Regions from separate parts of the Streptomyces sp. NPDC002490 genome, predicted to be linked through region 4. Evidence: riboswitches for the same ligand, from Rfam matches in the RefSeq annotation. Region 4 holds a riboswitch; each other region holds the start of a gene.
What was found. Region 4 has a riboswitch for cobalamin ahead of ABT092_RS20705 ((2Fe-2S) ferredoxin domain-containing protein). Riboswitches for the same ligand answer to the same signal wherever they lie in the genome.
Positions count from the first base shown of each region.

Region 1: another riboswitch for cobalamin. It lies ahead of metE (5-methyltetrahydropteroyltriglutamate--homocysteine S-methyltransferase); the one in region 4 lies ahead of ABT092_RS20705 ((2Fe-2S) ferredoxin domain-containing protein).
Region 2: another riboswitch for cobalamin. It lies ahead of ABT092_RS26300 (ribonucleoside-diphosphate reductase subunit alpha); the one in region 4 lies ahead of ABT092_RS20705 ((2Fe-2S) ferredoxin domain-containing protein).
Region 3: another riboswitch for cobalamin. It lies ahead of ABT092_RS20325 (GHMP family kinase ATP-binding protein); the one in region 4 lies ahead of ABT092_RS20705 ((2Fe-2S) ferredoxin domain-containing protein).

Region 1 is NZ_JBEOWM010000005.1:147,430-154,680, forward strand. Features, by position in the region: gene ABT092_RS05145 (enoyl-CoA hydratase/isomerase family protein) at 1-596, shown strand, start outside; gene metE (5-methyltetrahydropteroyltriglutamate--homocysteine S-methyltransferase) at 678-2,996, opposite strand; cobalamin riboswitch at 3,178-3,375, opposite strand; gene ABT092_RS05155 (FadR/GntR family transcriptional regulator) at 3,480-4,169, opposite strand; gene leuA (2-isopropylmalate synthase) at 4,354-6,153, shown strand; gene ABT092_RS05165 (ABC transporter ATP-binding protein) at 6,150-6,959, shown strand; gene ABT092_RS05170 (class-II aminoacyl-tRNA synthetase family protein) at 7,016-7,251, opposite strand, start outside.
Region 2 is NZ_JBEOWM010000054.1:13,867-21,117, reverse strand. Features, by position in the region: gene ABT092_RS26310 (bifunctional albaflavenone monooxygenase/terpene synthase) at 1-80, shown strand, start outside; gene ABT092_RS26305 (ribonucleotide-diphosphate reductase subunit beta) at 252-1,289, opposite strand; gene ABT092_RS26300 (ribonucleoside-diphosphate reductase subunit alpha) at 1,289-3,748, opposite strand; cobalamin riboswitch at 3,887-4,010, opposite strand; gene ABT092_RS26295 (GntR family transcriptional regulator) at 4,540-5,295, opposite strand; gene ABT092_RS26290 (extracellular solute-binding protein) at 5,599-6,876, shown strand; gene ABT092_RS26285 (carbohydrate ABC transporter permease) at 7,041-7,251, shown strand, end outside.
Region 3 is NZ_JBEOWM010000031.1:43,926-51,176, reverse strand. Features, by position in the region: gene ABT092_RS20340 (ABC transporter ATP-binding protein) at 1-826, shown strand, start outside; gene ABT092_RS20335 (ABC transporter ATP-binding protein) at 823-2,565, shown strand; gene ABT092_RS20330 (TetR/AcrR family transcriptional regulator) at 2,615-3,241, opposite strand; cobalamin riboswitch at 3,613-3,822, shown strand; gene ABT092_RS20325 (GHMP family kinase ATP-binding protein) at 4,041-4,922, shown strand; gene ABT092_RS20320 (cysteine synthase family protein) at 4,919-5,941, shown strand; gene ABT092_RS20315 (ATP-grasp domain-containing protein) at 5,938-7,182, shown strand; gene ABT092_RS20310 (MFS transporter) at 7,175-7,251, shown strand, end outside.
Region 4 is NZ_JBEOWM010000032.1:43,623-50,873, forward strand. Features, by position in the region: gene ABT092_RS20680 (ABC transporter ATP-binding protein) at 1-1,073, shown strand, start outside; gene ABT092_RS20685 ((2Fe-2S)-binding protein) at 1,079-1,783, opposite strand; gene ABT092_RS20690 (ABC transporter ATP-binding protein) at 1,780-2,607, opposite strand; gene ABT092_RS20695 (FecCD family ABC transporter permease) at 2,604-3,602, opposite strand; gene ABT092_RS20700 (ABC transporter substrate-binding protein) at 3,701-4,684, opposite strand; gene ABT092_RS20705 ((2Fe-2S) ferredoxin domain-containing protein) at 4,749-5,135, opposite strand; cobalamin riboswitch at 5,180-5,356, opposite strand; gene ABT092_RS20710 (sigma-70 family RNA polymerase sigma factor) at 5,473-6,111, opposite strand; gene ABT092_RS20715 (hypothetical protein) at 6,195-6,860, opposite strand; gene ABT092_RS20720 (ferric reductase-like transmembrane domain-containing protein) at 7,066-7,251, shown strand, end outside.

The DNA.
Region 1 (7,251 bases), on a different contig from region 4:
TCGGCACCCACCTCGCCCTGACCGGCGCGCGGATCGGCGCCGCGGACGCCCTGCTGTGCGGTCTCGCCGACCACTACGTGCCCTCGGCCTCGCTCCGCCCCCTCGTCGACGACCTCGCCCGGCTGCCGGTGCACGAGGCCCTCGCGCGTCACGTCCAGGCCCCTTTGCCGGGGGAACTGACCGAGCAACGGGAGTGGATCGACGACTGCTACCGCGCGGACACCGTCGAGGAGATCCTCCGACGCCTCCTCGCCCGGGGCCGCCCCGCCGCCGCGGAAGCCGCCGAGACCCTGCTCGCCAGGTCCCCGACCGCCCTCAAGGTCACCCTCGCCGCGCTGCGCCGCGTCCGTCGGCTCGGACCGCTGGAGCGGGTCCTCGACCAGGAGTACCGCGTCTCCTGCGCCTGCCTGCGCCACCCCGACCTGGTGGAGGGCATCCGTGCCCGGATCGTGGACAAGGACCACGAGCCCCGCTGGTCGCCGGCGACCCTCGCGGAAGTCGCCGAAGCGGATGTGGAGGGCTTCTTCGCCCCGCTCGGCGAGCGGGAACTCGGTCTCGCCGACCGGTCCCGCACCACCGAGGAGGTGCCCTGGTGAGCCGGACCGTCCTGGTCCCCGGAGGCGGACGCACGGGCGGGGCCGGGACGCCGGAGCGTCCCGGCCCCGCAGGACCGGAGGTCAGGCGGAGGGCAGTTCGCCCCGGACGGTGCGGGCCGCGGTGACCAGGTTCTCCAGCGAGGCACGGGTCTCGGGCCAGCCGCGGGTCTTCAGACCGCAGTCGGGGTTGACCCAGAGCCGCTCCGCGGGGATCGCCTCCAGGCCGGTGCGCAGCAGCTCGGCGGCCTCCTCCGCGCTCGGCACCCGGGGGGAGTGGATGTCGTAGACGCCCGGGCCGGCTTCGCGCGGATAGCCGTGGGCCGCGAGTTCGCGGGCGACCTGCATGTGGGAGCGGGCGGCTTCGAGGCTGATGACGTCGGCGTCGAGGTCGTCGATGGCCTGGACGATGTCGCCGAACTCGGCGTAACACATGTGGGTGTGGATCTGGGTGCCGGGGGCCGCGCCGGCGGTGCTGAGCCGGAACGCCTCGGTGGCCCACGCCAGGTACGCCCCGTGGTCGGCGGCCCGCAGCGGCAGCGTCTCGCGCAGCGCGGGTTCGTCGACCTGGATGACGGCGGTGCCGGCGGCCTCCAGGTCGTTCACCTCCTCGCGCAGGGCGAGGGCGACCTGGCGGGCGGTGTCGCCGAGGGGCTGGTCGTCGCGGACGAAGGACCAGGCGAGCATGGTGACGGGCCCGGTGAGCATGCCCTTGACCGGGCGGTCGCTGAGCGACTGGGCGTAGGACGTCCAGCGGACCGTCATCGGCTCGGGGCGGGAGATGTCCCCGGCGAGGATCGGCGGGCGGACGTAGCGGGTGCCGTAGGACTGGACCCAGCCGTGCTGGGTGGCGAGGTAGCCGGTGAGCTGCTCGGCGAAGTACTGCACCATGTCGTTGCGCTCGGGCTCGCCGTGCACCAGGACGTCGATCCCGGTCTTCTCCTGGAAGGAGACGACCTCCTGGATCTCCGCCTTGATCCGCTCCTCGTAGCCGGCCGTGTCGATGCGACCGGCGCGCAGGTCGGCGCGGGCGGTGCGCAGTTCGGTGGTCTGGGGGAAGGAGCCGATGGTGGTGGTGGGCAGCAGCGGCAGCCCGAGGCGGGCGCGCTGGGCCGCGGCGCGTTCGGCGTACGGCTGGGAGCGGCGGGCGTCGGCGTCGGTGACGGCCTCGGCGCGGGCGCGCACCGCGGGGTCGCGGGTGATGGGCGAGGCGGCGCGGGAGGCGAGGGCGGCCCGGTTGGCCGAGAGTTCGCCCTCGATGGCGGCGGTGCCCCGGCCCAGTCCCCGGGCGAGGGTGACGATCTCGGCGGTCTTCTGCCGGGCGAAGGCCAGCCAGCGCAGGATCTGTGGGTCGATGTCGCGTTCGACGGAGGTGTCGAGCGGCACGTGCAGCAGGGAGCAGGAGGCGGCGACGTCGACCCGGTCGGCGAGACCCAGCAGGGTGCCGAGGGTGGCGAGGGACTTCTCCAGGTCGTTGATCCAGATGTTGCGGCCGTTGACGACTCCGGCCACCAGGCGCTTGCCGGGGAGTCCGCCGACCGCTGCCAGGGCGTCCAGGTTGGCGGACGCGGCCTCGGTGAAGTCCAGGGCCAGGCCGTCCACGGGCGCCTTGGCCAGCACGGGCAGCGCTTCGCCGAGCCGGTCGAAGTACGAGGCCACCAGCAGCTTCGGGCGGTCGGTGAGGGCGCCGAGGGCGCGGTAGGCGCGGGCGGCGGCGTCGAGTTGGGCCGGGGTGCGGTCCTGGACCAGGGCGGGCTCGTCCACCTGCACCCACTGCGCGCCGGCGGCCCGCAGGTCGGCGAGGACCTCGGCGTACACCGGCAGGAGACGGTCCAGCAGGGTCAACGGGTCGAAGTCGCCGGCCACGTCGGGGGCCGGCTTGGCGAGGAGCAGGTAGGTGATCGGGCCGACCAGGACCGGCCGGGCCGTCAGGCCCAGGGCGAGGGCCTCCTTCAACTCGGCGACCTGCTGGGCCGGGTTCGCCGTGAAGACCGTGTCGGGTCCGAGTTCGGGGACCAGGTAGTGGTAGTTGGTGTCGAACCACTTGGTCATCTCCAGCGGCGCCACGTCCTGGGTGCCGCGGGCCATCGCGAAGTAGCCGCCGAGCGGATCGGCGTCGACGGCGGCGCGGTGCCGCTCGGGGATCGCACCCACCATGACGGTGGTGTCGAGGACGTGGTCGTAGTACGAGAAGTCCCCGGTGGGGACCTCGTCGATGCCGGCGGCGGCCAGGGCGCGCCAGTGGGCGGCGCGCAGTTCGGCGGCGGTGGCACGGAGGGAGTCGGCGGTGACCCGACCCTTCCAGTGCCCTTCGATCGCCTTCTTCAGTTCCCGGTGCCGGCCCTGGCGGGGGTAGCCGTACACGGTGGCCCGTGCTGCCGCGGCTGCGGACGTCGCTGTCACGGAGATCTCCTTCGCGAGATGGATCCCTGGGGTCCCGGGGACGGGACGAGAACGCGAAGGAACGACGGACCGGACGGCGACGACCCGTGTGCAAGAGCACGGCCGTTCCGTCTGGTGTGTGCGCCGACCCGCCCTCGAGGTCACCGGGATGTCCACGCGCGGAACGGTCCGCGCGCGGGCGGTCGGCAGGTCTTCGGACTCGCGGGCGCGCCCGCCGGAACCTTCCGGCGGACCCCTACTGGCCGTCGCTTCCCAGGTCCGGTACCTCGGACCCAGTGCGTATGACGGCGGTCGTTCCCACTCACCGCTGCGGGGCAGTCCCGGATTCCCACCGGGTTCCCTCTTGCGACACCCCGCCTGGCGGGCGGGGCGAACCGACTGCTGCGGGTCAGCCTACGGGGCGCGACCACGGGGCGAACCGACCGGCCGGCATCCCGCGAGGTGATGCGGACCACACTCCGCGGGAGCGGGGCGCACGGCGGATCAGAGCGAGCGCAACAGCTCCAACGTCCGTTCGAGTTCGTCGCGCAGTGCCTGCCCGGCCGCCTCGGCGTCCCCCTGCACGACGGCCTCCACCAGTGCGGCGTGCCCCTCCTCGCCGTGGTTCGGGTCGTCGAAGCGCAGGTTGAACAGTTCCACCAGGTCCAGCAACCGCTGTTGCAGTACGGGTATGAACTCGGTGAACAGGCCGGTGAGCACCGGGTTGTGCGCCGCGGCGACCACTGCCCGGTGCAGGGCGATGTCCGCCACGACGAACTCGGCGTTGCCCGCGTGCGCCGCCTCGCGGCGCTTGGCCAGGACGTCGAGTAGGGCCACGACGTCCTGGTCGGTCCGGCGTCGCGCGGCCAACTGCGCCGCTTCGACCTCGATGAGCATCCGGACCTCGTAGACGTCGGTGATGGCCGCCTGCCGGAGCTGGGCGGACCAGTTCTCCCTGGGTTCGGTGGCGATCACGAAGACGCCCGCCCCTTGACGCGCCTGCACCAGCCCGGCGCCGGCCAGGGCCCGCAGCGCCTCCCGGACCGTCGAGCGCCCCACCCCCAGCGACTTGGCCAGGGTGCTCTCACCGGGCAGCTTCGTCCCCACGCCCCATTCGCCGTCGGTGATCTGCTCGCGCAGATGGTCCGTGGCCTGCTCGACCAAGGGTGACGGCCGCAAAGCACCTAGTGACATGTGAAATTCACCTTCCCGCACCCCTTGAGTTGTCTGAGGAGCTGAGTTGTCGTTACTGTACCCGCATGCTGCAGCACGGGCTCCTCCTCGGTTGCCGCTGCGGGGTCTGAAGCGACCGGCACCCCGCAGCGGGTGCCGGGCTGCGCCGGTCGTGTGGTGACCGACCGAAAGAAGCTCCCGCATCATGGAATCCCCCTTCTCCGGCACGACGTTCCCCACCCTGCGCATCCCCTCCGGCGACCTTCCGGCGGACGCTCCGCGCTGGAACCCCCAGCGCCCGAGCGCCATGCCCCACCAGCGCTACCTGCCCGTGCAGGAACGGGTCGCCCTCCCCCTGACGGACCGCACCTGGCCGTCCCGGAACCTCGAACGGGCCCCCCTGTGGGTGCCGGTCGACCTGCGCGACGGCAACCAGGCGCTCGCCGAGCCCATGGACACCGCGCGCAAGCGCCGGTTCTTCGACCTCCTGGTCACCATGGGCTTCAAGGAGATCGAGGTCGGCTACCCGTCCGCCAGTCAGACCGACTTCGACTTCGTGCGGCACCTGGCGGAGAGCGGTGCGGTCCCCGACGACGTGACGATCTCCGTGTTCACCGCGGCCCGCGCCGATCTGATCGACCGGACCCTGGCCTCCGTCGTCGGTCTGCCCCGCACCCTCGTGCACCTCTACACCGCCACCGCACCCACCTGGCGCAACGTGGTCCTGGGCCGCTCCCGGGACGAGGTGCACCGACTGATCCGGGACGCCGCCACCCACGTCCTGCGCGGTGCCGAGGCCCAGGCCGGCGCCGACATCCGCTTCGAGTTCTCCCCCGAGGTCTTCAACCTCACCGAACCGGACTTCGTCCTGGAGGTGTGCAACGGCCTCACCGAGCTGTGGGAGGCCAGCCCCGACCGGCCGGTGGTCCACAACCTGCCGGCGACGGTGGAGATCGCCACCCCCAACGTGTACGCGGACCAGATCGAGTACATGCACCGCCACCTGGCGCGCCGCGAGTCCGTGATCCTCTCCGTCCACCCGCACAACGACCGCGGCACCGGCGTGGCCTGCGCCGAACTCGCCGTCCTGGCGGGCGCCCAGCGCGTGGAGGGCTGCCTGTTCGGCAACGGGGAACGCACCGGCAACGTCGACCTGGTCACCCTCGCCCTGAACCTGCACGCCCAGGGCGTCAACCCGATGGTCGACCTCTCCGACATCGACGCCGTGCGCGAGGTGGTGGAGCACTGCAACCGGCTGCCGGTGCACCCCCGCCACCCGTACGGCGGCGACCTGGTGCACACGGCCTTCTCCGGCACCCACCAGGACGCGATCTCCAAGGGCCTGACCCACCACGCCAAGCAGGCCGCCGAGGCGGGCCTGCCCGTGGAACTGGCCCCGTGGTCGGTGCCCTACCTGCCCATCGACCCGGCGGACATCGGCCGCACCTACGAGGCCGTCATCCGCATCAACTCCCAGTCCGGCAAGGGGGGCATCGCCCACCTCCTGCGCACCCACCACGGCCTGGACCTGCCCCAGGCGATGCGCCCCGACTTCTCCCGCGCCGTGCAGCGCACCACCGACACCACCGGTCAGGAGCTCTCCCCCAAGGAACTGTTCGAGCTCTTCCGCACGACCTACCTCTCCCCGGCCCTCGACGGGCCGGTCCGCCTGGACTCCTGGAGCGCCACGGAACCCCGCCCGGGCGAGCACCACCTCACCGGCGTCCTGCACGTCGACGGTGCGGAGCGGACCTGCCGGGGCACCGGCAACGGGCCGCTGGCCGCCCTCGCGGACGCCCTGCGCACCCTGGGCATCGACATCGATGTGCTCGGCTACAGCGAGCACTCCACCACCAGCGGCCCGGACAGCCCCGCCGTCGCCTACGTCGAGTGCCGCGTCAACGGCGTCACCCGCTGGGGCGCCGGCTGGGACACCTCGGTCCTGACCGCCTCGGTCCACGCCGTGATGGCCGCCGTCAACCGGGTGGGACACCCCGCCTCGTGAACGCGCTCCCCGTACTCCGGGTGCAGGACGCGGAGGTCGTCCGCGACGGCAACCCCATCCTGCGCGAGATGTCGCTGACGGTGCGGGCCGGCGAGCACTGGGCACTGCTCGGGTCCAACGGCGCCGGCAAGACCACCCTGCTCAGCCTCCTCGGTGCACTCACCCATCCGACCCGCGGCACCGTCGAGGTGCTCGGCCACCGGTTGGGGCGGGTGGACCTGCGCCAGCTCCGCTCCCTGGTCGGCCACGTCAACCCGCGCCACGACCTGCGCTCGCCCCTGCGGGTCCGCGACGTGGTGCTGACCGGGCTGACCAACACCACCGAGCGGGTGCCCCGTTGGGAGCCGACGCCCGCGCAGCGGACGACGGCCGACCGGCTGATCGACCTGCTCGGCCTCGCCGACCGGGTCGGCGCACGCTGGCCGACCCTGTCGCAGGGGGAGCGCGGGCGCACGCTGATCGCCCGGGCGCTGATGCCCAGTCCCCGGCTGCTGCTGCTCGACGAGCCCGCCACCGGTCTGGACGTCGCCGGCCGGGAGCAACTCATCGACCGGCTCGACACGCTGCAACGCGCCCACCCGGAACTCGCCTCCGTCCTGGTCACCCACCACCTGGAGGAGCTCCCCCCGGGCACGACCCATGTGATGCTGCTGCGCGACGGGCGCTGCCTCGCCTCCGGCACCGCCGACGAGGTCCTGACCAGCGACCGGGTGAGCGCGTGCTTCGACCACCCCGTCCGGCTCACCCGCGTCGACGGCCGGTGGAACGTGCGGGCGAGGCGTTCGGTCGGACCGCTCGTCGACTGAAGCCGGGTCGCGGTCGGTGCCCGCACTCCGGGGTGCACCGACCGCGACCGGTCCGCTCAGGTCAGCTGTTCCTCGGCCCGTTCGACGGCCCCGCGGGCCCGTTCCCAGTCCCCCTCGAAGTGGTCCGCGAGGGCGTGCAGCCACCGCTCGACGCCGAAGCCGACGCAACTGGTGGAGACCGGGCCCCCGCCGGCCAGCGAGATGGCGCAGCGTTCGCCGAAGAAGGTGTGGTGCGTGTTCACGGAGGCGATCGCCAGGTCCTTGTAGACGTACTCGTGCTTGACCGGAACGA
Region 2 (7,251 bases), on a different contig from region 4:
CCGACGCGGAGCCCCGCATCGGCATCACGCTCCAGCCGCGCCGACTGAAGGTGCGCGCGGTTCCGCTGAGCGGGTCCTGAACCCCCGCCCCGCCGGCCGTGAGTGGGCCGGTGGCCGGCCGGGTCCCGGGCCGGCCACCGGGGCCGGACGCCGCGCGGCCCGCGCCCCGTTCGACGGGACGCCCCGCCCGGCGGCACCGCGGCCCGGCCACCCCGAGGGGCGACCGGGCCGAGGACCGGACGGGAGGGCCGTCAGAAGTCGTCGTCGAAGCCGACGGTGCCCTCCACCGCCACCTGGTAGGCGGAGGGGCGGCGCTCGAAGAAGTTCGTCAGCTCCTGGACGCCCTGGAGCTCCATGAACGCGAACGGGTTCTCCGAGCCGTAGATCGGGGCGAAGCCCAGCCGCTGGAGGCGCTGGTCGGCCACGCACTCCAGGTACTGCCGCATCGACTCGGTGTTCATCCCCGGCAGGCCGTCCCCGCACAGGTCGCGACCGAACTGGAGCTCCGCCTCGACCGCCTCCTTCAGCATGTCGGTGACCTGCTGCTGGAGGGCGTCGTCGAACAGCTCCGGCTCCTCCTTGCGGACCGTGTCGACGACCTCGAAGGCGAAGTTCATGTGCATCGTCTCGTCCCGGAACACCCAGTTGGTGCCGGTGGCGAGGCCGTGCAGCAGACCGCGGGAGCGGAACCAGTAGACGTAGGCGAACGCCCCGTAGAAGAAGAGGCCCTCGATACAGGCGGCGAAGCAGATCAGGTTGAGCAGGAACCGGCGGCGGTCGGCCTGGGTCTCCAGCCGGTCCAGCTTCTCCACCGAGTCCATCCAGCGGAAGCAGAACTCGGCCTTCTCCCGGATGGAGGGGATGTTCTCCACCGCGGCGAAGGCGGCGGCCCGGTCCTCCGGATCGGGCAGGTAGGTGTCCAGCAGCGTCAGGTAGAACTGGACGTGCACCGCCTCCTCGAAGAGCTGCCGCGACAGGTACAGCCGCGCCTCGGGGGAGTTGATGTGCTTGTACAGCGTCAGGACCAGGTTGTTCGCGACGATCGAGTCGCCCGTCGCGAAGAACGCCACCAGGCGCCCGATCATGTGCTGCTCGCCCGGGCTCAGCTTGGCCAGGTCGGCGACGTCCGAGTGGAGGTCGACCTCCTCGACGGTCCAGGTGTTCTTGATGGCGTCGCGGTAGCGCTCGTAGAAGTCCGGGTAGCGCATCGGACGCAGCGTCAGCTCGAAGCCGGGGTCCAGCAGGTTCTGGACCCGCCCGCCGCCGGCGGACTGGGTGGGGATCGTCATTACTGGCACGCCTCGCAGGACTCGGGGTTCTCCAGGGAGCAGGCGATCGCGTCGGCGTCCGGCGCGTCCTGCTGCACGGGGAGGGGGGAGGGGGACGCGGTGGGCTCGGCGACCGGGGCACCGGCCGCGCGGGCGATCCGGGTGGCCGGACGGGACCGCAGGTAGTACGTGGTCTTCAGGCCCGACTTCCACGCGTAGGCGTACATCGAGCTGAGCTTGCCGATGGTCGGCGTCTCCAAGAACAGGTTCAGCGACTGCGACTGGTCCAGGAACGGGGTGCGGGCGGCGGCCATGTCGATCAGGCCGCGCTGCGGGATCTCCCACGCGGTGCGGTACAGCGCCCGCACCTCCTCGGGGACCCACGGGAAGTCCTGCACCGAGCCGCTGGCCTCGCGCAGCGCCTCCCGGGTCCGGGCGTCCCACACGCCGAGGTCCTTCAGGTCGCGCACCAGGTACGAGTTGACCTGGAGGAACTCCCCGCTGAGCGTCTCGCGCTTGAACAGGTTGGACACCTGCGGCTCGATGCACTCGTAGACGCCGGCGATGGAGGCGATGGTGGCGGTCGGGGCGATCGCCAGCAGCAGCGAGTTGCGCATCCCGGTGGTGGCGATCCGCTCGCGCAGCTTCGCCCACCGCTCGGGCCAGTGCAGTTCGACCCCGTAGTGGTCGGGGTGCAGCACGCCGCGGGCGGTGCGGGTCTTCTCCCAGGCGGGGAAGGTGCCGGCGCGCTCGGCGAGGTCGGCGGACGCCTCGTAGGCGGTCAGCATGATCCGCTCGGCGAGCCGGGTCGACAGGGCGTGGGCCTCGGCGGAGTCGAAGGGCAGCCGCAGCCGGAAGAACACGTCCTGGAGGCCCATGGCCCCCAGACCCACCGGCCGCCAGCGGGAGTTGGAGCGGCCGGCCTGCTCGGTCGGGTAGAAGTTGATGTCCACGACCCGGTCGAGGAAGGTCACCGCGGTGCGCACGGTGGCGTCCAGCCGCTCCCAGTCGATGGCCTGGTCGGCCGGGGTGCCCGGGGCGCCCACGACGAACGCGCCCAGGTTGACCGAGCCGAGGTTGCACACCGCGGTCTCGCCGTCGTCCGTGACCTCCAGGATCTCCGTGCAGAGGTTGGAGGAGTGGACGGTGTGGCCGGGCTCCGCGGTCTGGTTGGCGGTGCGGTTGGAGGCGTCCTTGAACGTCATCCAGCCGTTGCCGGTCTGGGCGAGGGTGCGCATCATGCGGCCGTACAGGTCCCGCGCCGGCATGGTCTTGCGGGCCAGCCCCGCGGCCTCCGCCGCGCGGTAGGCGGTGTCGAACGCGTCACCCCACAGGTCGACCAGCTCGGGCACGTCGGAGGGGGAGAACAACGACCACTGGCCGTCCTCGGCGACCCGCCGCATGAACTCGTCGGGCACCCAGTGCGCCAGGTTGAGGTTGTGGGTGCGCCGGGCGTCCTCGCCGGTGTTGTCCCGCAGCTCCAGGAACTCCTCGATGTCGGAGTGCCAGGTCTCCAGGTAGACCGCCGCCGCGCCCTTGCGCCGTCCGCCCTGGTTGACCGCGGCCACCGAGGCGTCCAGGGTCTTGAGGAAGGGCACGATGCCGTTGGAGTGGCCGTTGGTGCCGCGGATCAGCGAACCGCGCGAACGGACGCGGGAGTACGACAGGCCGATGCCGCCGGCGTGCTTCGACAGCCGGGCCACCTGGTGGTAGCGGTCGTAGAGGGAGTCCAGCTCGTCCTTGGGGGAGTCCAGCAGGTAGCAGGAGGACATCTGCGGGTGCCGGGTGCCGGAGTTGAACAGCGTCGGCGAGGAGGGCAGGTAGTCGAGGCGGCTCATCAGGCCGTAGAGCGCCGCGACCTCGTCCACCGCGCGGCTGCTGTCGTCCTCGGCGAGCCCGCAGCCCACGCGCAGCAGGAAGTGCTGGGGGGTCTCGACCACCTTGCGGGTGTGCGGGTGGCGCAGCAGGTAGCGGCTGTGCAGGGTGCGCAGTCCGAAGTAGCCGAAGCGGTCGTCGGCGTCCGGGTCGACCAGGGCGTCCAGGCGCTCGGCGTGCCGGGCGACGAAGTCCGCGGTCCGGTCGGCGATGAGCCCCTCGCGGTGGCCGGTGGCGACCGACTCGGTGAAGGTGCGCACCCCCTGCGAGGCGGCTTCGGCGGCGATGGAGAGGGTGAGCAGCCGGGCGGCGAGCCGGGAGTAGGCGGGGTCCTCGGAGATGAGTCCGGCGGCGGCCTCGGTGGCGAGTTCGCGCAGTTCGGCCTCGTCGGCGCGGGCGGACCGGCCGCGCAGCGCGGCGGCGGCGACCCGGCCGGGGTCGGCGTCGGTGAGGTCGGCGGTGAGGTCGGTCAGGGTCCGCAGCAGCGCGGTCCCGGGGCCGTCGGTCTGCTCGGCCCGGTTCCCCGGGGCGCCTTGGTCTGCGGACCGCTCGTTCGCAGGAGCCCGATCGACGGTTGACGCCGGATCGGCTGGCGCGATCGTCACGTGAAGCTCTCCCTCGCTCGGCACGGGCCTGACGGGGAAGCGGGCGCGGGCACGCGGACGTGCCCGCCGAAGGCGGTCCGCCGCGTCCACCGGCCCAGTCCACGAGGCCCGGACGTCTCATCTCCACCCGGACCGGTCGGAACGGGTGCGCCACCAGCAGGTCATCGGACTGCTGGGTGTGCGAAAGCACACCGAATACACCGTTGCGGGACAGTTCCGGATTCGCACCGGATTCCCCTGGGGTGGCGGCGAGCACGAGCATACATCTTGTGTCGGGTCCCGATGCTGAGCCCACATCTTGTGTCTGTGTGGCGCACGGCACGTAGGTGGCGAGGGCCCTCGGGGCGGTGCGGCACGGCTCGAACACGGCCCCGGGGCGCGGCCGTCGGGGCCGCTCGCGGGGCGTGGCGGGGGCGGGGAGGGGCGCTCGCCGGGTGCGCGGTGTCCGGCGGTGGCGGGTGCGCCGCGGTGCGCCGTGGCGCCGCCTCGCGGGTCCGCCCGTCTGCCGGTCGGATTCCCGTGGTGGTCACGCTGGGTGAGTGGTCGGGGGCGGTCTGAAAGTGGCGACAGAGGTCCAGACAACATCCCCGCAACCGGGGTTCGTGGTCGGCCCTACGCCATTCGACGGGCCGTCGTCCAGCCTGTGGTGCGAGGTTCCTGGGACAGGAGGGGGAGGGGTGTCGGGTGCCCGAAGAGGCCCGTCCGTCCCGTTCCTCCGGTGCTCCGGAGCGGACGCGCCGGTGCCCCGGCGGGGCCGGAAACGGCCCGCCGGGGCACCGGGGTGCGCGGGGTCAGTCCTGGGGGCGCTTGAGGCGGGCCACGAACTTGTAGCGGTCGCCGCGGTAGACCGAGCGCACCCACTCCACGGGGCGTCCCTCGCCGTCCACGGAGTGGCGGGAGAGCATCAGCATCGGCAGGCCCACGTCCGTGCTGAGCAGGCCGGCTTCGCGCGGGGTGGCGAGCGAGGTCTCGATGGTCTCCTCGGCCTCGGCCAGGTGGATGCCGTAGACCTCGGCCAACGCCGTGTACAGGGAGGTGTACTTGACCAGGGACCGGCGCAGCGCGGGGAAGCGCTTGGCGGACAGGTGCGTGGTCTCGATGGCCATCGGCTCGCCGCTGGCCAGCCGGAGCCGCTCGATCCTCAGCACCCGTCCGCCGGCCGTGATGTCGAGCAGCTCCGCGAGCCGGTCGTCGGCGGTGACGTACCCGACGTCGAGCAGCTGGGAGGTGGGCTCCAGCCCCTGGGCCCGCATGTCCTCGGTGTAGGAGGTGAGCTGGAGCGCCTGCGCCACCTTGGGCTTGGCGACGAAGGTCCCCTTGCCCTGGATGCGCTCCAGTCGACCCTCGACCACCAGTTCCTGGAGCGCCTGGCGTACCGTGGTGCGCGAGGTGTCGAACTCTGCGGCGAGTGTCCGCTCCGGTGGGACCGGGCTACCCGGTGCCAGCGTGTCGGTCATGTCGAGCAGGTGTTTCTTCAGCCGGTAGTACTTCGGCACGCGTGCGGTGCGGCCCGTGGTTGCCGTTTCCGTCGCCGCGGACGTACCCATCCGGGTAACCTCGCTGGCCATCGTCCGCCTTTCCGGCTGTCGTGCTGCTGCCGCCACCGGCTCCTCCGTCTGTAGCGGCTCACATCGTGACACGGCGTGCCCGGAGTGAGCCGAGCCCCCTCAGGTGTCGGTCCGATAACGGACGTGACAGCCCTTCTTATACACCCTTGACACCCCTAAAGGTCTAGGCCAAGCTCCGGGTACTGGTCTACACCATTAAAGGCCAGGTCCCAGTCCCACGTGCAGTTTCTCGCGTAGTCATTCGCTGTGGGTGTGGGGGGTAGGCATCCTGAGGAGGGTGACGTGAAGCGCAAGCTCATTGCGGCCATCGGTGTCGCGGGCATGGTGTTCTCGGTCGCGGCGTGCGGCAGCGACAAGGACGAGGACAAGAAGGGCTCCGGCGACTCGAAGAAGGGCGGGACGATCACCGTCTGGTCCATGGACGGGTCGACGCCGGACGCCTGGAAGTCGGCCGTCGCGGCCGACTTCGAGAAGAAGACCGGTGCGAAGGTCAAGTTCGAGACCCAGGTCTGGAACGGCATCCAGCAGAAGATCACCACCGCGCTCTCCGAGTCCACGCCGCCGGACGTCATCGAGGTCGGCAACACCCAGACCCCCGCCTACGCCGCCACCGAGGGCCTCGCCGAGCTGGGCGACCTGAAGAGCGAGATCGGTGCAGACTGGACCCCGGCGCTCAACCAGTCGGCCATCTACAACGGCAAGCAGTACGCCGCGCCCTGGTACGTCACCAACCGCGTGGTCCTCTACAACAAGAAGATCTGGGCCGAGGCCGGTCTGAAGGACACGCCCAAGACGCGTGACGAGTTCTTCAAGGCGCTCGACACCATCAAGGAGAAGACCAAGGCCGAGCCGATGTACATGGCCGGTCAGAACTGGTACTTCTTCGACGGTCTGACCATCGGCAAGGGTGCCGACCTGGTGAAGAAGGAAGGCGACAAGTACGTCTCCAACCTGTCCGACCCGAAGGTCGGCGAGGCCATGGAGCTGTACAAGAAGTACGCCTCCTACTCCAAGGCCCCCAAGGACAAGGACGAGGCCACCCCGCAGCAGGCGGACGTCTTCGCCAAGGGCAAGGTCGCGACCTTCATCGGCACCCCGTCCGAGGCCGGCATCGCCACCAAGGCCAACCCGGCCATCGCCAAGGACATCGGCTACTTCGCCATCCCGGGCGACACGGCCGACAAGCACGAGGGCGTGTTCCTCGGCGGCTCGAACCTGGTGGTCCCCGCGGGCAGCAAGAACCAGGAGCTGGCCAAGGAGTTCCTGAAGATCGCGTTCGCCGACGAGCACCAGATCGCGTTCGCCAAGCTCCAGGGCTACACGCCGAACAAGGAGTCCCTGCTCCCCAAGATCAAGGGCGTGAACCTTGGTCTCGACGAGGCGTCCAAGGGCGCTTCGTTCGGTGGCACCACCCCGCTGATTCCGGAGTGGGCCGCGGTCGAGAACGTCCCGAACCCGATCAAGGACTACATGACCGCCGTCCTGAACGGTAAGTCGCACGCCGACGCCGCGAAGGAAGCCGACAAGGAGATCAACGAGCGTCTCGCCAAGAAGAACTGACCCCACCGCGCCCGGCGGCGGCGGGCCCGGACCCAGTAGGACACCCGACGGGGTGACCTGAACAGAGGACCGGCCCGCCGCCTCCGGGCGCACCGGTGTGCGCCCCGACGGCGGGGCGACACCAGCATCGAGTACGTACAGCCAAGGAAGAGACGGCGACGACGATGTCAGTGCAGACAGAACAAGCGGACGCGGGCGGGGTGTCCGGCGTCCACAAGGGCGAGGCGCCACCGCCTCGCGGCGCGGGGAGCGCCACCAGGAACGACGGGGGCGGCCAGAGACGGCCACGGCAGAGTGGTTCGCTCATCCCCTACCTGTTGCTGCTGCCGGCGATGATCGTCACCATCGTGCTGCTCGGCTGGCCGCTGGTGAAGA
Region 3 (7,251 bases), on a different contig from region 4:
GGTGCGCAAGGGCAGGATGGGTGCCGCCAACATCGAGGAGCTCCTGTCCCGTTCCTCGCTGCCCGAGCCCGAGCGCCCGCAGCGGCCGCAGGGGCACGGCGTGGAGTTCGACCGGGTCACGTTCTCCTACGACGGCACGAAGAACGCGATCGAGGACGTCACCGCCGTCTGCCCGCCCGGTCAGGTGACCGCCCTGGTGGGGCCGTCCGGCGCCGGGAAGACGACGCTCACGAGCCTGCTGCCCCGCTTCTACGACGTGTCGGACGGAGCCGTCCGGATCGGCGGCGTCGACGTGCGGTCCGTTCCGTCCGCGGAGTTGCTGGCGTCGATGTCGCTGGTGTTCCAGGACGTGGCGCTGTTGCGCGACAGCGTGGCGGAGAACATCCGCATCGGCCGACCGGACGCCGGCGACGAGGAGGTGCGGCGGGCGGCGGAGGCCGCGCACGTCCACGAGGTGATCGAGCGGCTGCCCCAGGGGTACGACACCCCGTTGGACGCGGGCGGCGGCGGTCTGTCCGGTGGGGAGCGCCAGCGGCTGACGATCGCCCGGGCCATCCTGTCCGGAGCGCCGATCGTGGTCCTGGACGAGGCGACGGCCGCCCTGGACGCCGACAGCGAATCGGCGGTCCAGGAGGCGTTGGCCACCCTGGCGGTCGGCAAGACGGTGATCGTGATCGCCCACCGGCTGCACACCATCGCCGGCGCCGACCAGATCCTCGTCCTCGACGGCGGACGACTGGTCGAGCAGGGCCGGCACGCCGAACTACTCGCCCGCGACGGGCTGTACGCCCGCATGTGGGCGGCACAAGAAGGAGTGCTCGCATGATCCGTCGGTTGTACCGGCTGTGGCCGCAGCCACAGGTGCTGGCCCGGTTGTGGCTGCTGACCGCGGCACAGGCGGTACTACAGGGTCTGATGCTCGGCCTGCTCGTGCCGATCCTGGACGCCGTGGTGCGCCCCGACCCCGATCTGGGGGCGGCCACCCCGTGGTTGGTGCTGGGCGGCGTCTGCGCGCTCGCGTACGCCGTGCTGAGCATCGTCGCCACCCCGGTGGGCTTCAAGGCGTCGGGGGTCCTCGCGGCGCAACTGCGGCGGCGGTTGATGCGTCATGTGAGCACCTTGACGCTGGGCTGGTTCACCGCCGAGCACAAGGCGCGACTCGCCCGCGGGGTGACCGCGGACGTGGGCAACGCCGCGCACCTGGCCGTGACCGTCGCGGGACCGGCGATCACCTCCACCCTGCTGCCCGCCACGATCGTGACCATCACCTTCTTCGTCGACTGGCGGATGGCCCTGCTGCTGTGCCTGATCGCGCTCGTCGCCTGGTGGGCGCTCCAGCGCGCCGCCCGGATCGCCGAGATCACCGAGATCGAGTTGGAGCAGGCGGCAACCGGGGTCGCCAGCCGGGCGATCGAGCTGGGCCAGGCCCAGCCGGTGCTGCGGGCGGCCGGCCACGCCGACGGCACGCCCCGCATGCGTGCCGCCCTGGAGGACCACCGCGAGACCTACCGGGACGGCATGCGTCGTGCGCGCCGCCCGTTCTTCGTCTACACCGCCGTGATCATGGGCGGCTTCGTCGCGGTGCTCGCGCTGGCCGCCGGGCTGATGCTCGGCGAGCGCATCGGGGTCGCCGAGGCGATCGCGCTGCTGGTGCTCTCCGCCCGCTTCCTGGAGCCGCTCGGCAACCTCATCGACCTCATCGGGGCGCTGCGGGCGATGCGGAACCAGATCGCGCGCATCGAGGACCTGCTGGCCGCGCCCGCCCTTCCGGTGCCGGCCGAGCCGGTGCGGACCATCGAGCAGGCCGACATCGAGTTCTCGCACGTCGACTTCACCTACCCGGGCGGTGACGCCCCCGCGTTGCGGGACGTCTCCCTGCGCTGCGCGGCGGGCACCACCACCGCGCTGGTGGGGCCGTCCGGTTCCGGGAAGACGACGGTCACCCGGCTCATCGCCCGCTTCTTCGACGTCCAGGAGGGGCAGGTGCGCGTCGGCGGCGTGGACGTGCGCGCACTCGATCCGAGCACCCTGCTGGACGAGATCGCGATCGTCTTCCAGGACGTCTACCTGTTCGACGACACCATCGAGGACAACCTGCGCCTGGCACACCCCGAAGCGACCTGGGACGAGCTCCGGCAGGCGGCCACCGCGGCACGGCTCGACGAGGTGATCGACCGGCTGCCCGACGGCTGGAACACCCGGGTGGGCGAGGGCGGGGCGCAGCTGTCGGGGGGCGAGCGCCAGCGTGTCGCGATCGCCCGGGCCATGCTCAAGCGGGCGCGGATCGTGCTGGTCGACGAGGCCAGCTCGGCGCTCGACCCGGAGAACGAGGCGGCGATCACGCAGGCCATCGCGAACCTGGGCAACGACCCGGGTCGCACGGTGATCGTGATCGCGCACCGCCCCGCCACGCTGGCGGCGGCCGATCACGTGGTCTCGCTCGACGAGGGCCGGGTCACCGAGACCGGCACGCCCGAAGAGCTGCTCCGTACCGGCGGGGCGTTCGCGCGCCTCAGCCAGCAGTACGAGCGGGCACGGCACTGGCGCATCGCCAACGCGGTCTGATCCGAGCGCTGCCGGGGGTCGTCACACGGGCCGCCGGCAGCCCGCCCCGTCAGGGTTCGATGCGCAGGTAGCGATGGGTGAGGTCGGTGATGGCGGCGATGAGTTCTGCGGCGAGCCGGTCGATCTCCTCGGCCTCGTGGTGCAGCAGTGCGTGGGTGGCCCCGTACCAGGCGCCGTAGATCAGGATCGCGGCCATGGCGGGGTCCGGGGCGTCCGCGGGCGGGTCCGGGCGCTCGGTGATGAGCCGCCGGAAGGCTTCGACGTGCGCGTTCTCGGGGCTGGCCTGGACCGTCGCCTTGGCGTTGATGGGGGTGTGGCCGTAGAGCACGTCGTGCAGTTCGGCGTGCTCCAGATAGGCGTGGACCGCGTCGCTGAGCCAGGCGTCCACGCGTCCGACCCAGTCGTCGGCGGGCAGCTGCCGCACCACGGCGTCCTGCCGCTCGACCAGCCGGTCGATGAAGCGGGCCTGGAGGGCGAGCATGAGATCGCGCTTCGAGCCGAAGTGCAGGTAGAAGGTGCCGATCGCGACGCCCGCGCGGTCCGTGATCTCGTCGATCCGCGCGGCGTCGATGCCGCGTTCGGCGAAGACCCGCTCGGCGGCGTCGAGGAGGTCGGCACGCCGCTCCTCAGCGGGTTTGGTACGCGGGCGGCCCGGTGCTGATCGGCGCTGACTCATTCCAGGAAGTCTACGCGTCCGGGGGCGGTGGTGCCGCCCCCGAGGGGCCCGGCAGACGGCCGGTCGACGGGGCCGGCGCGCACGTCAGCACGGGCGCAGGCCCCGTCGACTGAGGTTCATTCACGAACGTCACGGCCGTTCTCCGCGCGCCGCGCGCCGGGACCGTCCCGCCTTCCCCTTGGCATCGGCGGCAGGTGGGTGGCGGGGGAACGTTTCACGACAACTTCCTTCGCCGCCGGCAGTGAGGGGCCCGTTCGAAGATCGCCCACGGGGGCCTGCCTGCGGACGCGCGGCGTTCGAAACCCCTCCTCGACGATCACAACAGGCCAACCCGCACCACCGCCCCCTGTCGTCGTTCGGAGTGCGCGTCCTACGCTGCCACCGCAGTCGGTTCGTGCCGCCTCAGGCGTCACGTCGCAAGAGGGAACCCGGTGCGAGTCCGGGACTGTCCCGCAGCGGTGAGTGGGAACGAAGGCCGTCATCGGCACTGGCGCCACCAGCGCCGGGAAGCGACGGCCGGTAGGTGAGCCCCCGGGCTCGTGCCCACGAGTCCGAAGACCTGCCGCTGCGCGCGTGCGGAACGGTGCGCGCTGTTCACGGCGGCTCCGGGGACTGGGCCCGCGGTGCGGGCGTCCGTCGCTCATCGACGGCACGCGCCCTCCCCCACCCCCGTCCGCACGACCGTACGACCCGATGGCCCCTGCATGACCAAGGAGGAACGGTCCGTGACGAGTGGTCAGAGCGATCCGTCCGCCCGGGACGCCGTCCGGACGGCCCGGCCCCGGGAGGCACACCGCTGATGCCCTCCGGCGACGAGCGGGCCGCCCGGACCTTCGCGGGCGTCTGCCACGGCACACTCGGCGAGTTGTACCAGGGCCCCTTGCGTCCGGCCGCCCAGCCGGACATCGCCCTCGTCTCGTTCCCGGTGGGCCGCCACTCCTGGGTGTACTTCTCCCCGGGGCGCACGCCCCCGGGGCCGTCTCCGCTGGGCGCCAAGGCGACGGCCGCCGTCGACCTCTTCCTCGACCACCACGGCCTGACCCTGCCGCCGGGTCGCTGGACCACGCACTCCGAACTGCCCGTGGGCGTCGGCATGGCGAGTTCCACGGCGGACGTCGTCGCCACCCTGCGCTGTCTGTTCCGGATCTTCTCCCTGCCCTACGACCCCGCCCTCGTCACCCGGGTGCTGTCCCGGATCGAGCGGGCCGACAGCGTCTTCCTCGACGAGTTCGCGCTGTACCTCAGCGCCCGGCACCGGGTGGTCCGACAACTCGGCACCGACATCGGCTTCCACACCGCCTACGCGGTGGAGCCCGGCGGGGTGGACACCGCGGCCGTCACCCCTGCGCTGTTGGACCAGTACCGGCGGCGGGCACGGGAGTACGAGCGCTGCCTGACCGACCTGCTCAAGGGATTCGCCGCCGGCGACCCGGCGGCCGTGGCCCGCGCCGCGACCACCAGCGCCGTGCTCTCCCAGGAGGTCCTACCGAAACGGACCTTCGAAGCCGCCCTGGCCCACCGCGAGGAGTTCGGGGCCGACGGAGTCTTCGTCGCCCACACCGGGTCCCTGGTCGGATTCCTGTTCACCCGCCCGATCGGCTTCTCGGCCCGGGACGAACTCTCCGCCTTCTTCCACTCGCACGGCCACCAATGCGCCTTCGCCCAAGGAGGATACGGGTGATCCACCCCCATATCGCGGACGCCCTCAAGACCCCCGACCTCGTCCGGCTGTCCCCGGACACGGTCCTGATCCGCTTCGAGTCGATGAAGGTCTACTCGGCGCTGGCCGCCGTACGGCACCTGCTCGACCGGGGCGCCGTACGGCCCGGGCAGACCCTGATCGACAGTTCCAGCGGCATCTACGCCTACGCACTCGCCCTCGCCTGCCACCGCCACGGCCTGCGCTGCCACATCGTGGCCTCCACCACCGTCGACGAGACCACCCGGGCCCAACTGGAGGTCCTCGGGGCGAGCGTCGAACAGGTCGCCCCCTCGACGAGCCTCAAGCTGGACCAGGAGTTACGGGTCCGCCGGGTGCGGGAGATCCTCGCCGAACGACCGGACGTCCACTGGATGCGCCAGTACCACGACGACATCCACTACCTGGGCTACCAGGAGGTTGCCGACCAGCTGGTCAAAGCGCTGCCCGAGGCGGCACTGACCGTCGTCGGCGGGGTGGGTTCCGGGGCGTCCACCGGCGGGCTGGTGGAGCGGCTGCGGCAGCGCGACCCGTCCGTGCGGCTCGTGGGCGTCCAGCCCTTCGGCAGCGTCACCTTCGGCAGTCAGGACCACCACGACCCCGAGGCCATCATCGCCGGGATCGGTTCCTCCATCCCCTTCGACAACGTTCGCCACCACCTCTACGACGCCGTCCACTGGATGGACTTCACCCACGCCATGGCCGGCACGGTCGCCCTCCTGCGCGAACACGCGGTGTTCGCCGGGCTGTCCACCGGCGCGGCCTACCTCACCGCCACCCACGAGGCCCGCCGCCATCCCGACCGGGTCCACCTGGTGGTCGGCGCCGACACCGGGCACCGGTACGTCAGCCGGGTCCACGCCCGACACGCCGAGGCCCTCGACCCGGCCGGGCTCGCGCCGGTCGAGGTGGACTCTCCGCAACAGATGTCCATGCCCTGGTCGACGATGGCGTGGGACCGCACGCCCGACCCGGACGAACGGAAGGAGGACACCGCGTGACGGTCGTCTGCCTGGAATCCCTCACCTTCGGACTGGGCCACCTGGTCCGCGCCGCGGACGCGCTCGACGAGCGGCTGGTGCTGCTGACCCGTGACCCCGCCTACTACGGGTACGAACTGGAGCGCCTGCCGCCCGGCGCGCTGGACGTCGTGGAGATCGACACCTTCGACGTCGCCGCGGTCACCGCGGAACTCGCGCGCACGCCCGAACTGCACGGGCTGATCGGCTCCACCGACACCTGGATGCCGGTGAGCGCCGAACTGACGGCCGCCTTCGGCCTGCCCGGGCTGGATCCGCAGGTGCTGCGGCTGACCCGGGACAAGGCGCGGGTCCGTTCGCTGCTCCACGGGGCGGGCCTCACCCGGGGGGACGCCACCGAGGGCGCCGACCCGGCCCAGTTGCGCAAGGGGGTCCTCGCGGACACCGGTCTGCCCGCGATCCTCAAGGACACCGCGGGCACCGGGAGCCGCAACGTCTGGTTGGTGCGCGACGAGGCCGAACTGGACGCGGCGTTGGCCGAGGCGGGGCAGCGCGAGTTGATGGGCCGCCTGTTCGCGGAGCCCTTCTTCCCCGGCCCGGTGTACAGCGCCGAGACGCTGACCTGGGCGGGCCGCACCCGGCTGCTCGGGGTGTCCAGCAGGCTGATGTCCCCGGAACCGCTCTTCCGCGAGGAGATCACCGCGTTCCCCGTCGCCTTCCCCGAACGGCAGCGGGCGGAGCTGGAACGCTGGTTGGACCGGGTGTTGGCGGCCGTCGGGTACACCGACCGGTTCGCGCACGTCGAGTTCGTGCTGACCGCCGACGGGCCCGAGGTGGTGGAGATCAATCCCCGGATCGGCGGCGCCCTGGTCGGGGAGGGGCTGTGCCGGGCGCTGGGCGTCAACGTCTACGAGGCGATGGTGGAGGCCGCCCTCGGACGCAGGCCCCGGCTCATGGACACCATGCCGCCGGGCGGACCGGCCGTCGCCTTCGTCCTCGGCTATCCGCAACGGCCCGGCGTGTTCGAGGGCGTCGCCGGCTTGGAGCGGTTGGCCGACCTGCCCGGTGCACCCGTCTGGTACCCGATCAAACGGGCGGGCGACCCGATCGAGCACCTCGACGACAGCCGCGGCTACGCGGGCATCGTCTACGCCGAGGCCGAGACGGCGGAACTGGCCACCCACCGCGCGGTGGCGGCGGCCAACACGGTCCGGGTCCTGACCCGGCCGTTCCCCGGGACCCCACGAGGCGCCGGTGGCTGACCCGCCCACCGGACGGGTACCCCTGCGCGCCGCCCTGGCGACCCTGACCGGGCCCTTGCGGTTCCTGCT
Region 4 (7,251 bases):
GGGTCAACGCCGTCCGGCGCGAGGCGGTGGCCTGGTCCGTCGCCTACGGAGGCATCCAACTCGCCGTCATCGGCATCCTCGGCCTCGGCGCCTGGCGGGTCTCCACCGGAGCCCTGGAGGTCTCCAGCCTGATCGCCTTCCTCCTCTACACCTTCGGTCTGATGGGCCCGGTCACCGAACTCTCCACCCACGTCACCGCGGTGCAGTCGGGCATCGCCGCCGCGGCCCGCATCCGAGAGGTGGAGGACCTCCCCCTCGAAGCCGCTGCCCCGGCCGCCGCCACCGTCGTGCCCGCGCCCCGCGCCCGCCCGGACACCGCCCCCCTGATCGAGGTGCGGAACGTCTTCGTCCGCTACGTCCCCGGCGCCGAGCCGGCGATACGCGCACTGGACCTGGACCTCCCGGCCCGGGGCCACACGGCGATCGTCGGCCCGTCCGGGGCGGGCAAGACCACCCTCTTCTCCCTGCTGCTGCGGTTCGTCCACCCCGAGACGGGCACCCTGCACCTGCACGGCACCGACTACGCCGACCTCCCGCCGGACCGCGTCCGTCGGCACTTCGCCTACGTCGAGCAGGACACCCCGCTCGTCCCCGGCTCGGTCCGCGACAACATGCTGCTCGCCCACCCCGAGGCGACCGAGGCGGAGCTGTACCGGGCGCTGGACGACGTCCGGCTCGGCGATCACGTCCGCGCCCTGCCCGAGGGGCTGGACACGGTGCTGATGCCCGGCACCCTCTCCGGCGGTCAGCGCCAGCGCATCGCCCTCGCCCGGGCCCTGCTGGGCGCGCCGGACGTCCTGCTGCTGGACGAGGCCACCGCCCAGATCGACGCGCTCACGGAGGCCGCCGTCACCGAGCGGGTCCGGGCCCAGGCCGACCGGGCCGCCGTCGTCTCCATCGCCCACCGCCTCTCCACGGTGGTGGGCGCCGACCGGATCGTCGTCATGGAGGACGGCGCGGTCCGGGCCGCCGGCACCCACCGGGAACTCCTGCGCACCGACCGGCTCTACCGCGACCTGGTCGAGGCCCTGCACATGAACGCCCCGGGCGCCCCGCCCGAGGCGGTGCGCTGACGGGGTCAGGGACGGTCGGCCAGTCCGCAGTCCCCGCACTTGGCGCCGGCCGGCGCCCGGTAGTACAGACAGCAACTGCGGCGCCGGAAGGCGAGGTCGTCTCCGGTGATCGTGCCCGTTCCGGCCAGCCGCCCGGTGCTCAGCAACCGCTCCACCAACGGCACCAGCCGCCCGCGCGCCTCCGGGCGGGCCACCAGGACCGCCCGACCCGCCTCGACCAGCGCCGAGGCGGAGTTGCCGTCCAGCAGCCGGGGGGCCACCTTCGCCGGGAGCCCGGCCCGCAGCACCTCCAACCGCCCCGTCACCACCGCGTCGTGGAGTTGGTCGGCGAGCCGGGGGAGCGGGGCCGCGTACCGTCCCGCGGCCCGGGGGAGCCGGAGCGTCGCATCGCGGTCGGAGTGCTGGAGGGCGGAGAGTTCGGGCACGATGCCGTGCAGCACCGCGCAGGCCAGGACCGGCGACCACAGCCGGGCGGCGTGCCCGAGGTGGGCGATCGACACGGCCACCCGCAGCTCCTCGCTGCGGTGCCGGGCCGCCACCGCTGCCACCAGGTGGGACAGGCCCCGGGCGTACGCCCGGTCGATCGGCTGCCAGCCCGTGTCAGGTCCACCGATCCGGACCGCGAAGAACCCGTTGATCCCCGCCACGTCGTGCAGCGCGGCGGCCACCTCCGCCTCGGGGGCGGGGGAGCCCGGTCGCCCCCCGGTCATCGACGGGGGAGCTTCGCCGGCCCGTCGTCCCCGGTGAGCAGGGTGACGTAGGGCGTGCCGGTACGCGGGTGGGCGCCCACCTCGGCGTCCACCCGGTACACCGAGGAGAGCAGTTCGGGGGTGAGGACCTCGGCCGGGGGGCCGAGCGCGACCACCCGCCCCGCGGCCAGGACGCACAGCCGGTCGCAGAAGGCGGCGGCCAGGTTGAGGTCGTGCAGGGCGACGACCGCGGTGGCGCCGAACCGCCGGACCAGGGTCAGCACGTCCAACTGGTGGCGCAGATCGAGGTGGTTGGTCGGCTCGTCCCACACCATGGTCCCGCACTGCTGGGCCAACGCCCGGGCGATCAACACGCGTTGCTTCTCGCCGCCGGACAGGTGCTGGAACGGGGCGTCGGCGAGTTCGACCACGTCGAGCCGGGTCAGGGCGTGGGTGATCACGGCCCGGTCGTGGGCGTCGTCGCCCGCGAACGCCCGTTTGTGGGGGGTGCGGCCCATCGCCACCACGTCGTACACGGTCAGGTCGAAGTCACCGGCGCTCTCCTGGAGCACCGCGGCCAGCCGCCGTGCCACCTGCTTGCCGGGCAGTCGCCAGACGTCCTCGCCGTCCAGCAACACCCTTCCCGTGGTGGGGCGTTGGGTCCGGTAGACGGTGCGCAGCAGCGTCGACTTCCCGGCGCCGTTGGGGCCGGCGAGCCCGAGCACCTCGCCCGGAGCCACCCGGAGGGACACCCCGTGGACCAGGTCCCGGCCGCCCACGGTGACCGTCACGTCCTCGATGTCCAGGGCTCCCGGCGCCGTCGTGCCCTCGGGCGTCCGCGTCACGTTGTCCTCCTTCTCATCAGCCACAGGAAGAACGGCCCGCCCACCAGGGCGGTGAGGATCCCCACCGGGACCTCCTCGGGACTCATCAGGGTCCGCGCCGCGAGGTCCGCCGCGATCAGGAACGCGGCGCCCAACAGCGCGGCGGCGGGCAGCGCCCGGCGGTGGTCGGCGCCCACCAGCAGCCGCACCACGTGCGGCATGATCAGGCCGACGAAGCCGATCTGACCGCTCACCGCCACCATGGTGCCGATCATCAGCGCCACCACGGTGAACATCGACGCCCGGAAGCGGTGCACGTCCAGCCCCAGCGCCGTCGCCGCCTCCTCCCCGCTGAGCAGCAGGTTCAGCGGACGGCTCACCCCCAGCAGCACCGCCGTGCCGGCGAGCACCACCACGGCGGGTATCCACAGCATCGACCAGGTGGTGCCGGCGAGTCCGCCGAGCATCCAGCGCAGGGCGGACTGGGTCTTGTGCGGGTCGTTCGAGGTGACGATCAGGAAGCTGGCCAGCGCCGACAGCACCTCCGCCATGGCGACCCCGGCCAGTACCAGGCGCAGGGTGGTCATCCGCCCGCCGGAGCGGGCCAGGAAGTACACCGCGACCAGCGCGGCGAGCGCCCCGGCGAAGGCCGCCACGGGCAGGGTCACCAGCCCGAACACGGTGATGTTCAGCACCAGGACCAGCACCGCGCCGACCGAGGCGCCCGAGGAGACGCCCAACAGCATCGGGTCGGCGAGCGGATTGCGCACCAGGGCCTGGAGGGCCATGCCGGCCACTGCGAGGCCGGCGCCGACCACCGCGCAGAGCAGCACCCGCGGCAGCCGCACGTCCAGGACGATGGTCTCCCGCACCGGGGACCAGGTGGCCTCGGCGAGGCCCGGGTGCACCTGGTGCGCCAGGATGCCCCAGACCTGGCCTGCGGGCACCGACACCGAGCCGATGGCGATGCCCGCGGTGGCGGTCACCACCACCGCGGCGGCCAACAGCAGGAGCACCACCGGAAAGGGAAGTCGGGCGCGGCGCGCCCGGGCGGGGGCCGGGGCGGGCCCGGCCCCCCGGTTCACCGGGTCGGTGTCCGCGCGGGGGGCGCCCGTCACCGGAAGCGGGCCGGGTGCAGTTGCCGGGCGAGTCCGTCCACGCCCGCCGGCACCCGGACGCCGAGGACCGTGGAGGAGAGCGGCAGGACCGCGAACCGCTCGTTCTTGATGGCCGGGACGTCCTTCAGCGCGGGGTTGGCCAGCAGGAACTTCTTCTTCTGGGCGACGCTCGTGTCCCCGTAGTCGTAGATGACGATCGCTTCCGGGGCCCGCTCGGCGACCTGCTCGAACGAGACGTCACCGAACTGCTTGTCCAGGTCGGCGAAGACGTTCTGCCCGCCGGCCTGTTCGATCATCTCGTTGCCGATGCCCGCGCCGCCGGCGGTGAAGGCGGTCTTGTCGCCGCTGTCGTAGACGAAGACCTCGACCGGCTCGGTGTCGCCCAGCTTCTCCTCGACGTCCTTGAGGGCCGTGCGGACCTTCTCGATCTCCCGGTCGGCACGGTCCGGTACCCCGAACACCTTGCCGAGGGTGCGCAGTTCGGTCTCGATCAGTTCCATGCTCATCGGCCCGGGCGGACACTCCTCCACGTTCACGTAGGAGTTGACGCCGGCCTTGGCCAGCGCCTCGCGCCCGCGCCCCTCCTTCTCGTCGAAGGCGCTGGAGAAGCCGGCGTAGGCGAAGTCGGGTTCGGCGGCGAGGATGTTCTCGAAGGAGGGGTACTCGTCCGAGATGACCTCGATGCCGCGGTACGCCTCGGCGTACTCGGGCAGGATCTCGTCGTCCAGGTAGGCGGTGCCGACCATGGACTTCTCCAGCCCGAGCGCCAGCAGGATCTCGGTGACGTGCTGGTTGAGGGTGACCGCGCGCTTCGGCGGACGCTCGTAGGTCGTCTTCACCCCGCAGTTGGTGAGGGTGACGGGGAAGCCCTCGGGGGCGTCGCCCGCCGCGCGGTCCTTCCCGTCGTCACCGCCGCCGCTGCCGCAGCCGGATATCAGGAAGACGGCTGCGGCCAGCAGGGACAGGGAGCGTTTGGCCATGGTGGAGTCGGTCCTCTCACCGCGTCACGGCAGGATGCGCCGTGCCCGCGATCGGTTCGTTGGTTCAGCGCACGTCGACGGAGGGCGTGGTGCTCACTCGACGCGGCGGAGCGAAGACGTACAGGTCGAGGATCTCCGGCAGGGGAACGATCCCCGGCCCGCCGGCCCGCACCCAGGAGACGATGTCCTCGGTGGCCGCGGGGTCGTTGACCAGACCCAGCCAGACGGGACGTCCGCCGGCCGCGCGGCCGGCGGCGGACGGGCGGACCACGACCACATTGGCCTGGTCGCACACGTCCAGGCAGGCGGAGACCGTCACCGATGTCCGCGCCTGGAACCGCGCGAGTTGCGCGGCGTGGTCTGCGGGCACCTTGGCGCTGCCGCAGCAGCAGTCCCGGCACACCACGACCCGGCACGGCACCGGATCGTCGGACCGTTGCCCTTCGGGCATCCCGACTCATCCTCCCCTCTGGGGAGATCCGCCCCAGTTCTGTCGAGGAGGCGACCGCGTGAGTCTCCTGGCTCTCGGGTCACCGCTCGCCCCGCCCTTCCCACCCGCACAGGGGCAGTGGGCCGTTCGGGGTCCGCTCGCCGATCACAGTGGCGGGACCGCACCGGATTCGCACCGGTTTCCTCGTTCCGCCGTCGCCTTTCCGCGCCATCATGACAGACCCGGGCCGTGGTGCGTATGCCCAGGGCGCGGTTGCCGTGCAGGTCACACGGGCGTCCGACGGGGAGTCGGGTCCGTCGGTGCGGACGGGGCCACCGTCCGCACCGACGAGCGGGGGTCAGGCCGCGACGAGCGCCGCCTCTGCGGCGGGCCGCTCCGACCAACTGTCGGCGAGGTCCCGGCGGGCCCGGGCCACCCTGGACCGGATGGTTCCGATCGGGCAGCCGAGGGCCTCGGCGGCGTCCGCGTACGACCAGCCCAGCAACCGGGTCAGGACGAACGCCTGCCGCCGTCCGGGCTCCAGCGCTTCGAGGGCGTCCATGAAGGCCACCGACTCCTCGAAGCCGGGCAGTTGACGGGGTTGGGCGCGTTCCGCCGCCGCCAGCCAGTCGGCGGTGTCGGCGATCCGGGGTCGGGCGGAGGCCCGGCGCAGCCGGTCCACCACGACCCGGCGGGCGATCGAGAGCAGCCAGGTGCGGGCGCAGGACCGGCCGGCGAAGCCGCCGAGGCTGGTGAGCGCGCGCAGGAAGGTCTCCTGTGCCAGGTCCTCGGCCCCGGGCACGTCCGTGGTGAGGTGGGCGACGAACCGCCGCACGTCGTCGTAGGTGGCGTGCACGAAGAGTTCGGCGGCGCGCTGGTCGCCGAGCCCGGCGGCCAGGGCCCAGGTGGTGATCTCCGCGTCCCGGTGGGCGTAGCGGTCGGCCGCGGTGCCGCGGCGCGCGGTGCGCCCCGAGCCGTTCTGTTGTGAATAGGGCATGACAAATCATCCTTCGCATCCGGAATATTTCCGGCAAAGGTGAGAAAAGCGAAAAGTCGGAAAGGCAAAAGCTGACGGAAGCGTCAGCGCGCGAAGGACGGCGGGCCGCGGCGCGGCACCGCGCGCAGCAGGTCCAGCGGGGACGGGAGCCGGTCGCGGGTGGCGCGCTCCGTGGTGCCCGACGGAGGCGCCGGGAGCGGGCGGGCGCCGCCCAGGACCGCCACCGCGAACCGCAGCAGCCCGCTGAGGAACAGGTCCAGGGCCTGCCCCAGTTGGGCGAGGGAGCGCTCGCCGCGCCACAGCCACCAGCCGCACACCGCGCCCGCCAGTGCGTGGGCGCCAGTCATGGCGGAGGTCGGTGCGAGGGCGTCGAGCAGGCCCCCCAGCGCGTGCAGGGCGGCGGCGCCCTCCCCGGCCGGCATCCCGTGGGTGCCCGGCGGCATGACGTGGCCCGCGTGCGGCCCGTGCCCGGGCGTCGGGTCCGGGGGGTCGTGGGCCAGTCCGAACAGGGCGTGCAGGGCGAGCTGGACGGCCGAGCTCACCACGATCACCGTGCCCGCGGAGCGCGGCCGGCGGCTCAACCACCAGCCGACCAGGGCCACGGGGGGCACGGCGAGCAGGTACCCGCCCGGGGCGGGCGAGGCCCCCGACGCGAGGTCGTGACCGAATCCGGACACCGCGACGCACACGGCGACGAGGATCGCCGTGTGGACGAAGCGGAGTGGGGTTCCGGCTCCCATGGTGGTCATGGTGCCAGTGGGATGCCCTACCGGGGCAAGGGAGTTGACGGAACAGTTGGCGCGATCGGGTCCGTTTCCGGACACCCGGGCGCTGTGACCCATGTCACCGGAGCGGGTGGGGAACTTTCCGTACCGCAGGTCCGACCACTGGGCGACCGCCGTGCGCTCGCCCGTACGTTCCCCCCTCGCACGTGACAGATGCGGAGCTCCTGCCGTGAACCTCCCCCACGACCGCGCCGCCCCCGGCGCCGAGTCCACGCCCGCGACCGACGTGCCCGGCCCCCCTCCCGGAGTCGTCCCGCCCCGATCGCCCCGATCGGCCCCCCGCGTCACGCTCCGTTCCGACCTGCGGGCCGGTTTCCTCGACGGATCGGTGGCCCTGCTGGTCACCGCCGCCGTG